DNA from 3 places in the Micromonospora sp. NPDC127501 genome. Region 2 is predicted to be linked to each of the others. Evidence: predicted binding sites of a transcription regulator. Region 2 holds the regulator's gene; each other region holds the start of a gene.
What was found. The regulator HrcA, encoded in region 2, represses chaperone genes, less so after heat shock. The targets are predictions, from matches to a motif close to GGTTNGCACNCTCNNNNNGAGNGTGCNAACC.

Region 1 (4,290 bases), on a different contig from region 2:
GCCGCCGAGGGTGAGCCGGTCGTAGTCGATGGTGGCGACGCCCTGCGACTTGGCCTTGTCGAGCACGGCCTTGCCGGTGCCGGAGTCCAGGTTGACGATCATCAGGGCGGTGACGCCGCTGGTGATCATCTGGTCGGCGATGGTCTGGAAGGCGCTCTTGTCGTTCTGGGCGTTCTGGATGTCGTACTGGACGCCGGCAGCCTTGAACGCCTCCTCCAGGAAGCGACGGTCCGCCGTCTCCCAGCGGGGGGAGGACTTGCTGTCCGGAAGGATCACGCCGATCTTGGGGGTCTTGGCGGAGGCGGCGTTGTCGCCGGAATCGTCGCTGCAAGCGGTCAAGCCGCCGGTCGTGAGCAGGCCCACGGCGGCGATGGTGAGGATCCCCTTACGCATGTGCAGGGTCCTTTCGGAGGTGGGGGAGGTGTTGTTTTGTTGTGCCCGGCAACGTATTTCGCGTCACACCGGCTCCACAAGACCGCGCAGGTGCATAGTTTGTTGGGGGCGATAACAATTCAGCAACGCGACTGTTACTCCCCGGGTATCCCACGGGGGAGTCGACGTAACGAAGGCCGTCAGTGGGTCTGCAACGGCGCGGTGCGGGCGTCGGTCAGCGCCACCAGATCCGCTGCGGCCAGTTCGAGTTGCAGACCGCGCCGACCAGCCGAGACGTAGATCGTCGGGAGATCCAGCGCGGATTCGTCCAGCACTGTGGGCAACCGTCGACGCTGCCCGAGCGGGCTGATCCCACCGCGTACGTAACCGGTGGCCCGCTCGGCGACCGCCCGGTCGGCCAACACCGCCCGCTTGCCGCCGACCGCCGCCGCGAGCGCCTTGAGATCCAGCTCGCCGGTGACCGGAACGACCGCCACGGTGAGCGCGCCGTCGACGGCGGTCACCAGAGATTTGAACACGCGCCCCGGTGCCACGCCGAGCGCCACCGCCACCAACGCGCCGTAGTTCGGGGCGTCCGGTGCCACCCGGTACGGATGGGTGCGATGCGCGATTCCACGCTTGACCAACAGTGCCGTTGCCGGCGTGCCCTGTCCCGCCACAGCGACGAGGCTAGTCGAGACGGCGCCAGTCGACCGGTTGGCCGATCAGCACCGTCGGCGCGCCGTCGACGCGGGTGAGCACCAGACTCGCCGCCGCGTCCCCGGCCAGCCGCAGGTCCCGTCGGAGCTGCTCCGGGGTGAGCGCCGAACCCCGCTTGAGGATCTCCACCCGGCCCACCCTGCGGTCGCGCAGCAGCGCCCGCAGGCGCTTGAGCGAGAACGGCAGCACGTCGGTGATCTCCAGACAGCGCGCGTACGGGGTGCGGATCGGCTCGTCGGCGTAGAGGTAGGCGATGCTCGGATCGGCCAGGGTGGCGTCCAGTTCGGTGGCCAGTTCGGCCACGAGGTGCGCGCGCACCACCGCCGGGTCCGGGTCGTACAGGTAACGGCGCGCCGGCCCGACCGGCGCCTCGGCGCCACCCGAGCCGGTGAGTTCGTGGCGGTGGGCCTCAGCGCCCCGCTGGCGGTAGAGGGTGGCGCGACGGGGCACCTCCGCCAGTTCGCCGCACCAGAGCGCGGCCTCGACCAGGTCGCCGTCCACGCCGACCCACTCGGCCTCCGCGCCGGCCGGAATGAGCGCGTGGTCCAGGCCCGGCGCCACCTTCACCACGGTGCGCGGCACCCGCTCGGCCAGCCCGGTCACGAAGTCCCACGGTGGCGAGTAGGCGCGCGGGTCGAAGATCCGCCGCCCGGTGCCGGTGGTGCGGCGGGCCGGATCGCAGAAGACCCCGTCGACCCCTGACACGTCGAACCCGGTCGCGTCGCCGCACTCGACAGTGAACAGCTCGGCCAGGCCCGCCGCCTCGGCGTTGGCGGCGGCCATCGCCGCGGTCACCGGGTCGGCCTCCACCCCGTACACCCGGATGCCGGCGCGGGCGGCGGCCAGCGCGTCGGCCCCGAGCCCGCACCCGAGGTCGGCCAGGGTGCGCACGCCGGCCGCGTACAACCGGGCGGCCCGACGGTCGGCGACCACCCGGCGGGTGGCCTGCTCCAGGCCGGGGCGGGTGAGGAACATCCCACCGGCGGCCGAGCCGAACTTGCCCGCCGCCCGGTGGCGCAGCTCGGCCTGGGTCAGTGCCGCCGCGGCCAACGTCGGCGGCACCCCGGTCGCGCGCAGCGCCGACGCCGCGACCAGTGGATCACCGCCGGCCAGGTCGGCCGCCGCCGTGAGCGCGGCCGACCCCTCAGGGGTACGCAGCGCCGCCAGCTGATCGAGATCCACCCCGCCATTGTCCCGGCCGACCGGGAAATCCTGGCTGGCGGGGCGCGACTCGCTGGCACTCTCCTTGACGGAGTGCTAGCCACGGAATAACCTGCGATTAGCACTCTCACCCTGAGGGTGCCAGCTTCCGGGTCTCGCGACCCGGGTGCGCACGCCAGGCGGACCGGCACCCGCGACGACGGCACCGCCCGGTGGCATGAGGCAGATTGACGCTGGTCAGCCCGCTGGCCAGCAACGAAACCAGTACCCCAGGAGGGTATGCCCGTGACTACCGCGACCAAGGTTGCGATCAAGCCGCTCGAGGACCGCATCGTGGTCCAGGCGAACGAGGCTGAGACCACCACGGCGTCGGGCATCGTGATCCCCGACACCGCCAAGGAGAAGCCGCAGGAGGGCACCGTCCTCGCTGTGGGCCCGGGGCGCGTCGACGACAACGGCAACCGGGTTCCGGTTGACGTGCAGGTCGGCGACACCGTCCTCTACTCGAAGTACGGCGGCACCGAGGTCAAGTACGCCGGCGAGGAGTACCTGGTGCTCTCCGCCCGCGACGTCCTCGCGGTCATCGAGAAGTAAGCAACCGATCAGTGCCACTGCCCCGGTCCGGCTCGCCGGGCCGGGGCAATGGCGCTTCGAAGGGACATTAATGGCGAAGATCCTGAGCTTCTCGGACGACGCCCGGCACCTGCTGGAGCACGGTGTCAACGCCCTCGCGGACGCGGTCAAGGTCACCCTCGGCCCGCGCGGGCGCAACGTCGTCCTGGACAAGAAATTCGGTGCGCCGACGATCACCAACGATGGTGTGACCATCGCCAAGGAGATCGAGCTCACCAACCCGTACGAGAACCTTGGCGCGCAGCTGGTCAAGGAGGTGGCGACCAAGACCAACGACGTCGCCGGCGACGGGACCACCACCGCGACCGTGCTGGCCCAGGCGATGGTTCGCGAGGGTCTGCGCAACGTGACCGCCGGAACCAACCCGGCCGGCCTCAAGCGGGGCATCGACGCGGCGGCCACCAAGGTCTCCGAGGCGCTGCTCGGCCGTGCCGCCGAGGTCACCAGCAAGGAGTCGATCGCGAACGTGGCGACGATCTCCGCGCAGGACTCCACGATCGGCGATCTGATCGCCGAGGCGATGGAGCGCGTCGGCCGCGACGGTGTCATCACCGTCGAGGAAGGCTCGATGCTCACCACCGAACTGGACGTGACCGAGGGTCTCCAGTTCGACAAGGGCTTCATCTCGCCGAACTTCGTCACCGACCTGGAGGGTCAGGAGTCCGTCCTTGAGGACGCGTACATCCTGGTCACCACCCAGAAGATCTCGGCGATCGAGGAGCTGCTGCCGCTGCTGGAGAAGGTCCTGCAGAACAGCAAGCCCCTGCTGATCATCGCCGAGGACGTGGACGGCCAGGCGCTCTCCACCCTGGTGGTCAACTCGCTGCGCAAGACCCTCAAGGTCTGCGCGGTCAAGGCCCCGGGCTTCGGTGACCGGCGCAAGGCGATGCTCCAGGACATCGCGATCTCCACGGGCGCCGAGCTGGTCGCCCCGGAGCTGGGCTACAAGCTCGACCAGGTCGGCCTGGAGGTGCTCGGCACCGCCCGGCGCGTCGTGGTCGACAAGGAGAACACCACGATCGTCGACGGCGGGGGCCAGAAGGCCGACGTCGCCGACCGGGTGTCCCAGATCCGCAAGGAGATCGAGGCCTCCGACTCCGACTGGGACCGGGAGAAGCTGGCCGAGCGGCTGGCGAAGCTCTCCGGTGGCATCGCCGTCATCAAGGCTGGCGCGGCGACCGAGGTCGAGATGAAGGAGCGCAAGCACCGCATCGAGGACGCCATCGCGGCGACCAAGGCTGCGGTCGAGGAGGGCACCGTGCCCGGCGGCGGCGCCGCCCTGGTGCAGATCCTCTCGGTGCTCGACGACGACCTGGGCTTCACCGGTGACGAGAAGGTCGGCGTCTCGGTCGTGCGCAAGGCGCTCGTCGAGCCGCTGCGCTGGATCGCCCAGAACGCCGGTCA
Region 2 (4,290 bases):
CTGCCGGCACAACCTGCTCTACTGGACCGGCGCGGACTGGTGGGGGCTGGGGCCGGGGGCGCACAGCCACGTCGGTGGGGTGCGCTGGTGGAACGTGAAACACCCCTCGGCGTACGCCCAGCGGTTGGCCGCCGGCGTCTCTCCCGGCCTGGCCCGGGAGGTGCTCACCGTCGACGAGGCGCACATGGAGGACGTGATGCTCCGGCTGCGGCTGGCCAGCGGCCTCCCGCTGGCGGTGCTCGACGCCACCGGCCGGGCCGGTGCCGAGCGGGCGCTGGCCGGCGGCCTGCTGGCCGCCGACGAGTACGCCGCCGGCCGGGCGGTGCTCACCCTGCGCGGGCGGCTGCTCGCCGACGCGGTCGTCCGCGACCTGCTGCCCTGAGTGCCCCACCGCCCCCGGGCCGGGACAGCGGTGCTCCGGACCGGCCGGGGGAGCGGCCGGCCCGGTTCACTTGATGAAGTTGGCCGTCATCGGGTAGCGGTACGGGGTGCCCTCGTTGGCCTTGATGCCGGCGATGATCCCGAACAGGATCTGGATCACCACGACGGCGATGCTGGGCAGGAAGAGCAGGCACCAGCTCACGAAGAGCAGCACGAACGCGATGATCGACCAGAGGATCTGGAAGTTCAGGGCGGCGAGGGCGTGCGCCCGCACGGTCGGCGACTGCTGGCCACGGGCCAGGTAGGCGATCAGCGGGGCGACGAAGCCCAGCGGACCGAAGCTGACCAGCGCGCCGAGCGCCCCGCCGAAGTGCGCGACCAGCGCCCAGGTCTTGTCCTCGTTGTTGGCGTAGCCGCCGCCGGGGCCGCCGTAGGCCCCGCCGGTCGGGTAGCCGCCGGGCGGGGGATAGCCACCACCGGGCGGAGGGTAGCCACCTGCCGGAGGGTAGTCGCCTGACGGCGGTTGGTCACCGGTGGGCGGCGGATAGCCACCGGCCGGGGGATAGCCGGCCGGCCCGGGCGCCCCGGACAGTGGTGCGGTGGGCGGCTCGGCCGACGGGAACGGGCCTGGGGAGGTGGGCTCCGGCGGGTAGTTGCCGGGGTCGCCCGACCCGGGAGGGCGAGGAGGTTCAGTCATGCATGTCACGGTAGGGGCCCGTGGCAACGCCGCACCAGAGCGACACCGCCTGGCAGTGCGGGCCGATCGGCCCAACGCTGGTGGCGTGGGCCGCACCGACGGGTGGCCGTTGATCATCGCGTCGGCGGGCCCGCCGACGTAGACTGGCACTCGTTACAGTCGAGTGCCAGGACGGCCCGGCCGGCCCAGAGCGCCGGCGGCCGACGTGCGACAGGAGGTGCGGAGGATGGGTCTCGACGACCGTAAACTCGCCGTGCTCCGCGCCATCGTCGAAGACTACGTCTCCACCCAGGAGCCGGTCGGCAGCAAGGCGCTGGTCGAGCGGCACCAGCTCGGAGTCTCCCCGGCCACGGTCCGCAACGACATGGCCGTGCTGGAGGAGGAGGGCTACATCCGGCAGCCGCACACCAGTGCCGGCCGGGTGCCCACCGACCGCGGCTACCGCCTCTTCGTCGACCGGTTGTCCCGGGTCAAGCCGCTCAGCCCGGCCGAGCGCCGGGCCATCGAGCGTTTCCTGGTCGGCGCGGTCGACCTCGACGACGTGGTGCACCGCACGGTGCGGTTGCTCGCCCAACTGACCCGGCAGGTCGCCGTCGTGCAGTACCCGAGCCTGGCCCGCTCCTCGGTGCGTCACCTGGAGCTGGTACCGATCTCCACCACCCGGCTGATGCTCGTCATGATCGCCGACACCGGGCGGGTGGAGCAGCGACTCGTGGAGCTGCCCGGGCCGGTGCCCGCCGACGACGTCACCGACCTGCGCCGCCTGATCAACGAGAAGCTCGCCAACGCCCGGCTGTCCGAGACGCCGCCGCTGGTGCAGGCGCTGGTCGAGGAAGCGCCGACCGGGCTGCGTCCGACCATGACCACGCTCGCCACCGTCCTGCTGGAGACGCTCGTCGAGCGGCACGAGGAGCGGATCGCGCTCGCCGGCACCGCGAACCTCACCCGGGGCGGCCTGCTCGACTTCCAGGGCTCCCTGCGGCCGATCCTCGAGGCTCTGGAGGAGGAGGTCGTGCTGCTCAAGCTCATCGGTGAGACCGAGCCGAGCACGACCCGGGTGCTGATCGGCGACGAGAACGAGTTCGACAACCTGCGGGCCGCCTCGGTGGTCAGCACGGGGTACGGCCCGGGCACCACCATCGTGGGCGGCCTGGGGGTGCTGGGGCCCACCCGGATGGACTACCCCGGCAACATCGCCACGGTGCGCGCCGTGGCACGCTACGTGGGCGAGTTGCTGGCCCAGAACTGATTGGTCAGGGCCGATGCGGCCGGCTGCGGCCGCCGACCGGCGCAACGCGAGACGAACATGAGGACACGGAACGCAGTGGCCAGGGACTACTACGGCATTCTCGGTGTGAGCCGGGAAGCCTCCGATGACGAGATCAAGCGCGCCTACCGCAAGCTGGCGCGCCAGTTCCACCCGGACGTCAATCCGGACCCGGAGGCTCAGGAGAAGTTCAAGGACATCAACGCCGCGTACGAGGTCCTCTCGGACGACCGGAAGCGGCAGATCGTCGACCTGGGTGGCGACCCGCTCGCCCCGGGTGGCGGCGGTGCCGGCGGTCCGGGTGGCCCCGGAGGCGCCGGGCCGTTCGTCGGTTTCCAGGACATCATGGACGCGTTCTTCGGCGGTGCCGGAGGTGGCGCCCGTGGCCCACGGCCGCGTACCCGCCCGGGCGCCGACGCGATCCTGCGGCTCGAACTCGACCTGCACGAGACGGCCTTCGGCGTGGAGGCCCCGATCACCGTCGACACCGCGGTGCTCTGCACCACCTGCTCCGGCGCCGGTACGGCCGCCGGCACCCACCTGGCGACGTGCGAGGCGTGCGGCGGTCGGGGCGAGGTGCAGTCGGTGCAGCGCACCTTCCTCGGCCAGGTGGTCTCCGCCCGGCCGTGCACCGTGTGCCAGGGCTACGGCACCACCATCCCGCACCCCTGCCCCACCTGCGCCGGCGACGGCCGGGTGCGGACCCGCCGTTCGCTGACCGTCAAGATCCCGGCCGGCGTCGAGGACGGCATGCGGATCCGGCTGGCCCAGCAGGGCGAGGTGGGCCCCGGCGGCGGCACCGCCGGTGACCTCTACGTGGAGATCCACGAGCGCCCGCACGACGTGTACTCCCGCAAGGGCGACGACCTGCACTGCCGGGTCACCGTGCCGATGACGGCGGCGGCGCTGGGCACCCGGCTGACCATCAAGACGCTGGACAGCGAGGAGACCGTCGACGTCAAGGCCGGCACCCAGCCGGCCAGCACCCTGCGACTGCGCGCCCGGGGCGTGCCGCACCTGCGCGGCACCGGCCGAGGCGACCTCTACGTGCACCTGGACGTGCGGACGCCCACCAAGCTCGACCCGGACCAGGAGAAGATGCTGCGCGACTTCGCCAAGACCCGTGGTGAGGAGGTCGCCGAGCTGTCCAAGCAGGGCGGCTTCTTCTCCCGGATGCGCGACGCGTTCAACGGGCACGCCTGAGGTGTCCGCACCGCTGTTCCTGGTCGAGGCGCTGCCCACCGGCGACGCGCTGACCCTGGACGGCCCGGAGGGGCATCACGCCGCCACCGTGCAGCGCTTGCGCGTCGGCGAGGAGCTGCTGCTCGCCGACGGCCGGGGTGGCACGGCCGCCGCCGTGGTCACGGCCGTCGGCCGGGGCAGCCTGGAGGTCACCATCACCTCCCGGGGGTACGCGGACGCGCCCGTACCCCGGCTGGTGACAGTGCAGGGCATCGCCAAGGGCGACCGGGGTGAGCTGGCCGTGCAGGCGATGACCGAGGTCGGGGTGGACGAGATCGTGCCCTGGGCGGCCTCGCGCTCGGTGACCCAGTGGCGCGGCGACCGGGGCGTACGCGCCCGGGAGAAGTGGGTGGCCACCGCGCGGGAGGCGGCCAAGCAGGCCCGCCGGCCGTGGCTGCCGGTGGTGGCCGGTGCGCCGGACGAGTCCACCGCCACGGTGGCCCGTCGGATCGCCGGTGCCGCCGCCGGGTTCGTGCTGCACGAGGAGGCCGAGGACCGGCTCACCACCGCCGAGCTGCCCTCCACCGGCGAGATCGTGCTGGTGGTCGGCCCGGAGGGTGGCATCGCCCCGGCCGAGTTGACCGCCTTCGCCGAGGCCGGCGGGCGACCCGTACGCCTCGGGCCGGCCGTGCTGCGCACCTCCACCGCCGGGGTGGCGGCCCTCAGCGTGCTCGCCGCCCGCCTCGGCCGCTGGTGACCCGCC
Region 3 (4,290 bases), on a different contig from region 2:
GAGCCGGGGATCGGGCACGTGGACCTGGTCGCGGTCCTCGCGGATCAGCGGCGTCGAGGCGTCGGCCGGGCGCTGCTCCAGCGAGCCGAGCGGGTCCTCGCCGAGCGCGGGGCGACCGAGGTGTTGCTGGCCGGAAACCCGCCGTACTACGCGTGGCCGGGAATCGACGTCCGCTACACGCCGGCCGTCTGCGCCGCCCTCGCACTCGGCTACCAGCAGGACCGGACCGCCTGGAACATGACCGCGGACCTGTCGTACGACGGGTCGCCGGCACTGCGGTCCACCGAGGCGACGGAGCAGCGGCTGGCCGACCAGGGCGTCACCGTACGCCGGGCGGAGCCGGCGGACCTGCCGGCGCTGACCGCGTTCGCCCGGTCCACCTTCGGCGGAACGTGGGACGGCGAGTTGGCCGGGTCCGTGGGGCGCGCCGACGCCGGTTGCCACCTGGCGGAGCGGGACGGCGAGGTTCTCGGCTTCGCCGCGTACGGGTCGTCCCGGCCGAGTTGGTTCGGGCCGATGGGCACCGCGCCGGCCGTGGAGGGGTCGGGCATCGGTGGGGTGCTGTTGCGGCGCTGCCTGCGCGACCAGCGGGCGGCAGGGCTGGGCCGGGCACAGATCGGCTGGGTAGGGCCGGTGCCGTTCTATTCGGGCAGCGCGGGTGCGTGGATCGAGCGGGTCTTCTTCCTGTACCGGCGAACCCTGTCCAGGTCATAACCGGGGCAAACAGGACATAGATCCATTCGCCCGCGTGGGCCATCGACGCCCCCTACCGTTTCGGTAGAGGAGGCAGCCATGACCACGGATGACAACCAGACCGAGGACGGCACGCCGATCACTTGGAAACCGGTGGGTGAACTCCCCGGCCAACTGCCGTTCGACCGGCTCGACTACGGCGACGCCGAGCAACTGGCCGAGATGACCACCGACGGTGAGCCGTCGGTGGCCGAGGAGCCGCAGGAGATGGTGGACGCGCCGATCCAACTGCTTCCGCCGTACAACCGGGCACAGAAGCGGCGCAACCAGCGCCCACTGCCGACCTGACGACGAACGGGGCGGACCGCGTCAGCGGCCCGCCCCGTTCGGTGTCGGAACTGGACTCAGAAGTCCATGTCCCCGCCACCCGGGCCAGCCGGGGCAGCCGGGGTCTTCTCCGGCTTGTCCGCGACAACAGCCTCGGTGGTGAGGAAGAGCGCCGCGATGGAAGCGGCGTTCTGCAGCGCCGAGCGCGTCACCTTGGCCGGGTCGATGATGCCCGCGGCCAGCAGGTCGACGTACTCGCCGTTGGCGGCGTTCAGACCGTGACCCGCTTCGAGGTTACGGACCTTCTCCACCACGACGCCGCCCTCAAGGCCGGCGTTGACGGCGATCTGCCGCAGCGGGGCGTCCAGCGCGACCTTGACGATGTTCGCACCGGTCGCCTCGTCGCCGACCAGGTCGAGCTTGTCGAAGGCGGTCTTGCCGGCCTGGACCAGCGCCACGCCACCACCCGGGACGATGCCCTCCTCGACGGCGGCCTTCGCGTTGCGAACGGCGTCCTCGATGCGGTGCTTGCGCTCCTTGAGCTCGACCTCGGTGGCCGCGCCGACCTTGATCACCGCAACGCCGCCGGCCAGCTTGGCCAGCCGCTCCTGCAGCTTCTCCCGGTCGTAGTCGGAGTCGCTCTTGTCGATCTCGGCCCGGATCTGGTTGACCCGGCCCTGGATCTGCTCGGCGTCACCGGCACCGTCGACGATGGTGGTCTCGTCCTTGGTCACCACGACCTTGCGGGCGCGGCCCAGCATGTCGAGGCTGGCGGCGTCGAGCTTGAGGCCGACCTCCTCGCTGATGACCTGGCCACCGGCGAGGATGGCGATGTCGGTCAGCATGGCCTTGCGGCGGTCACCGAAGCCCGGCGCCTTGACGGCGACCGACTTGAAGGTGCCACGGACCTTGTTGACCACCAGGGTGGCGAGGGCCTCGCCCTCCAGGTCCTCGGCGATGATCAGCAGCGGCTTGCCCGACTGCATGACCTTCTCCAGGATCGGGAGCAGGTCCTTCACCGACGAGATCTTGCTGTTGGCGATCAGGATGTACGGGTCGTCGAAGACGGCCTCCATACGCTCCGGGTCGGTCATGAAGTAGGCCGAGATGTAGCCCTTGTCGAAGCGCATACCCTCGGTGAGCTCCAGCTCCAGCCCGAAGGTGTTGCTCTCCTCGACGGTGATGACGCCTTCCTTGCCGACCTTGTCCATCGCCTCGGCGATGATCTCGCCGACGGTGCTGTCGCCAGCGGAGATGGAGGCGGTGGAGGCGATCTGCTCCTTGGTCTCGACGTCCTTGGCGAGCTTGGACAGCTCCTCCGAGACGCTCGCGACCGCGGCCTCGATGCCCCGCTTCAGGGCCATCGGGTTGGCGCCAGCGGCCACGTTGCGCAGGCCCTCGCGAACCAGGGCCTGGGCCAGGACGGTCGCCGTCGTCGTGCCGTCACCGGCAACGTCGTCGGTCTTCTTGGCGACCTCCTTGACCAGCTCAGCGCCGATCTTCTCGTACGGGTCCTCGAGCTCGATCTCCTTGGCGATGCTCACACCATCGTTGGTGATGGTGGGGGCACCCCACTTCTTCTCGAGCACGACGTTGCGGCCCTTGGGGCCGAGGGTCACCTTTACGGCGTCGGCGAGCTGGTTCATGCCCCGCTCGAGGCCGCGGCGCGCCTCTTCGTCGAACGCGATCATCTTGGCCATACGGCGTTGTCCTCCTGGACACTCACGGGCCACCCGAGATGTGTGCCCCGGATGGGCCGCCTGGTGTACGCACCTTGGGACGTCGCCACCTGGCGACGACGACGTCCTTCGGCCGGGCCGGATAGCCCGCGACGACCGGCCATGTGCCGCCCCGGCGTCTCCACGCCGGTGCAACCTGGCCCCACCGTCCCGACCATTGGCACTCACGGTATGCGAGTGCCAATGACTTGTTTAGCACTCTCCCCTGCCGAGTGCAAGCACGACGCCGCCGCTCAGCCGAGTTCCGCGGCCAGTCCAGCGGTGTTCACCGGCGCCTCATGGGCACGCTGCTCGGCATACGTCACCAGCAGACCGATCATCTGAGCGAGGTGGGCCGGCAGGGCCAGCACGGCGGTGATCCCGATCACCACCACCGTCCCGGCGGCGGTACCCGCCGAGGAGAACGGATCCGTTCCGAGGGCGGAGGTGCCGATCCCTTCCAGGCCACCGGGGACCAGGGTGCCGACGAGCACCGCCACGGCCACCAGGGCCACCCGTCCGAGCAGCAGGCCGAGCCGGTCGTGGAACATCCGGAACGATCGACCGATCGGGTTGTGCCGTTCGAAGAGATAGACCGGACCGGCCATGCTCAGCGCGAAGGCCAGGTAGATGCCCGGCAGCACGCAGAAACAGACACCGACGCCGATGAGCAGACTGACCAACAGGGTCCAGCCCCACAGCCCGAGTGCCCGACGCAGGCCGTAGCGCAGCGCAGACTCCAGGCTGGCCGGCTGACCGGCCGCCTGTTTGGTGATCACCCAGGTGCCGGCGGCCCACCCGACGGCCTGCACCAACCCGACCACCAGGCTGCCGCCGATCAGCAGGACCAGGAGGCTCAGCAACTCGGCGGCGAAATTGTCCGGCAGCGCGGGGGTCGACGTCGATTCGGCCTGGGCGGCCCACTTCGCCGACGGGTCCAGCCCGAGGGAGACCACCGAGAGCACCGCCGCCGGCAGCACCTGGGTGAGCAGCATGATCGGCACCAACTGCCGCCAGCCCCGACGCAGCGCTCCCCCGCACCGGTTGAACCAGCCGCCGATGCCGGCACCGGGCGGCGTGACCAGGGCGTCGTGCGGGTCGAACCCGTAACCCGGCGGGTACCAGCCGACCGGCGGCCCCGGATACCACGGCTGCCCGCCGTAGGGACCCGACCCGGGCGGGTAGCCCCCGGTGGGCGGGAACACCCAGCCCTGCGGCGGCGGGGCCGCACCCCAGGCACCCTGCCCGGGATCCCAGCCGGGCGGCGGACCGGCGGGGCCGGCGGACGGGCCGGCCGGGGGCATGCCCGCCCCCCAGCCGGGCGGCGGACCGGCGGGGCCGGAGGGCGGGCCGGCCGGGGGCATGCCCGACCCCCAGCCGGGCGGCGGACCGGCGTGGCCGGGGCTGCCGGCGGGCGAGGACGGATCGGACGGGTCCGGCTCCCCCGACCCGGGGGACGAAGTGGGCGGGGGCGGCTGGTCGGTCATGAACGCTCCTCACATCGGCTGGAACGGTTCACGATCTTCCCGGCTGCGCGCCCCTGCCGCAGCCC

Region 1: the regulator HrcA is predicted to act here: its motif matches at 2,370-2,400, upstream of groES (co-chaperone GroES).
Region 3: the regulator HrcA is predicted to act here: its motif matches at 2,915-2,945, upstream of groL (chaperonin GroEL).

The regions. Positions count from the first base shown of each region.
Region 1 is NZ_JBEORJ010000022.1:55,347-59,636, forward strand. It holds gene ABTW72_RS31815 (sugar ABC transporter substrate-binding protein) at 1-393, opposite strand, end outside; gene ybaK (Cys-tRNA(Pro) deacylase) at 573-1,052, opposite strand; gene ABTW72_RS31825 (THUMP-like domain-containing protein) at 1,063-2,274, opposite strand; gene groES (co-chaperone GroES) at 2,539-2,847, shown strand; gene groL (chaperonin GroEL) at 2,918-4,290, shown strand, end outside.
Region 2 is NZ_JBEORJ010000007.1:46,994-51,283, forward strand. It holds gene hemW (radical SAM family heme chaperone HemW) at 1-382, shown strand, start outside; gene ABTW72_RS17755 (DUF4870 domain-containing protein) at 449-1,078, opposite strand; gene hrcA (heat-inducible transcriptional repressor HrcA) at 1,305-2,327, shown strand; gene dnaJ (molecular chaperone DnaJ) at 2,403-3,548, shown strand; gene ABTW72_RS17770 (16S rRNA (uracil(1498)-N(3))-methyltransferase) at 3,550-4,284, shown strand.
Region 3 is NZ_JBEORJ010000004.1:308,366-312,655, reverse strand. It holds gene ABTW72_RS11545 (GNAT family N-acetyltransferase) at 1-714, shown strand, start outside; gene ABTW72_RS11540 (hypothetical protein) at 793-1,041, shown strand; gene groL (chaperonin GroEL) at 1,098-2,720, opposite strand; gene ABTW72_RS11530 (hypothetical protein) at 2,993-4,225, opposite strand.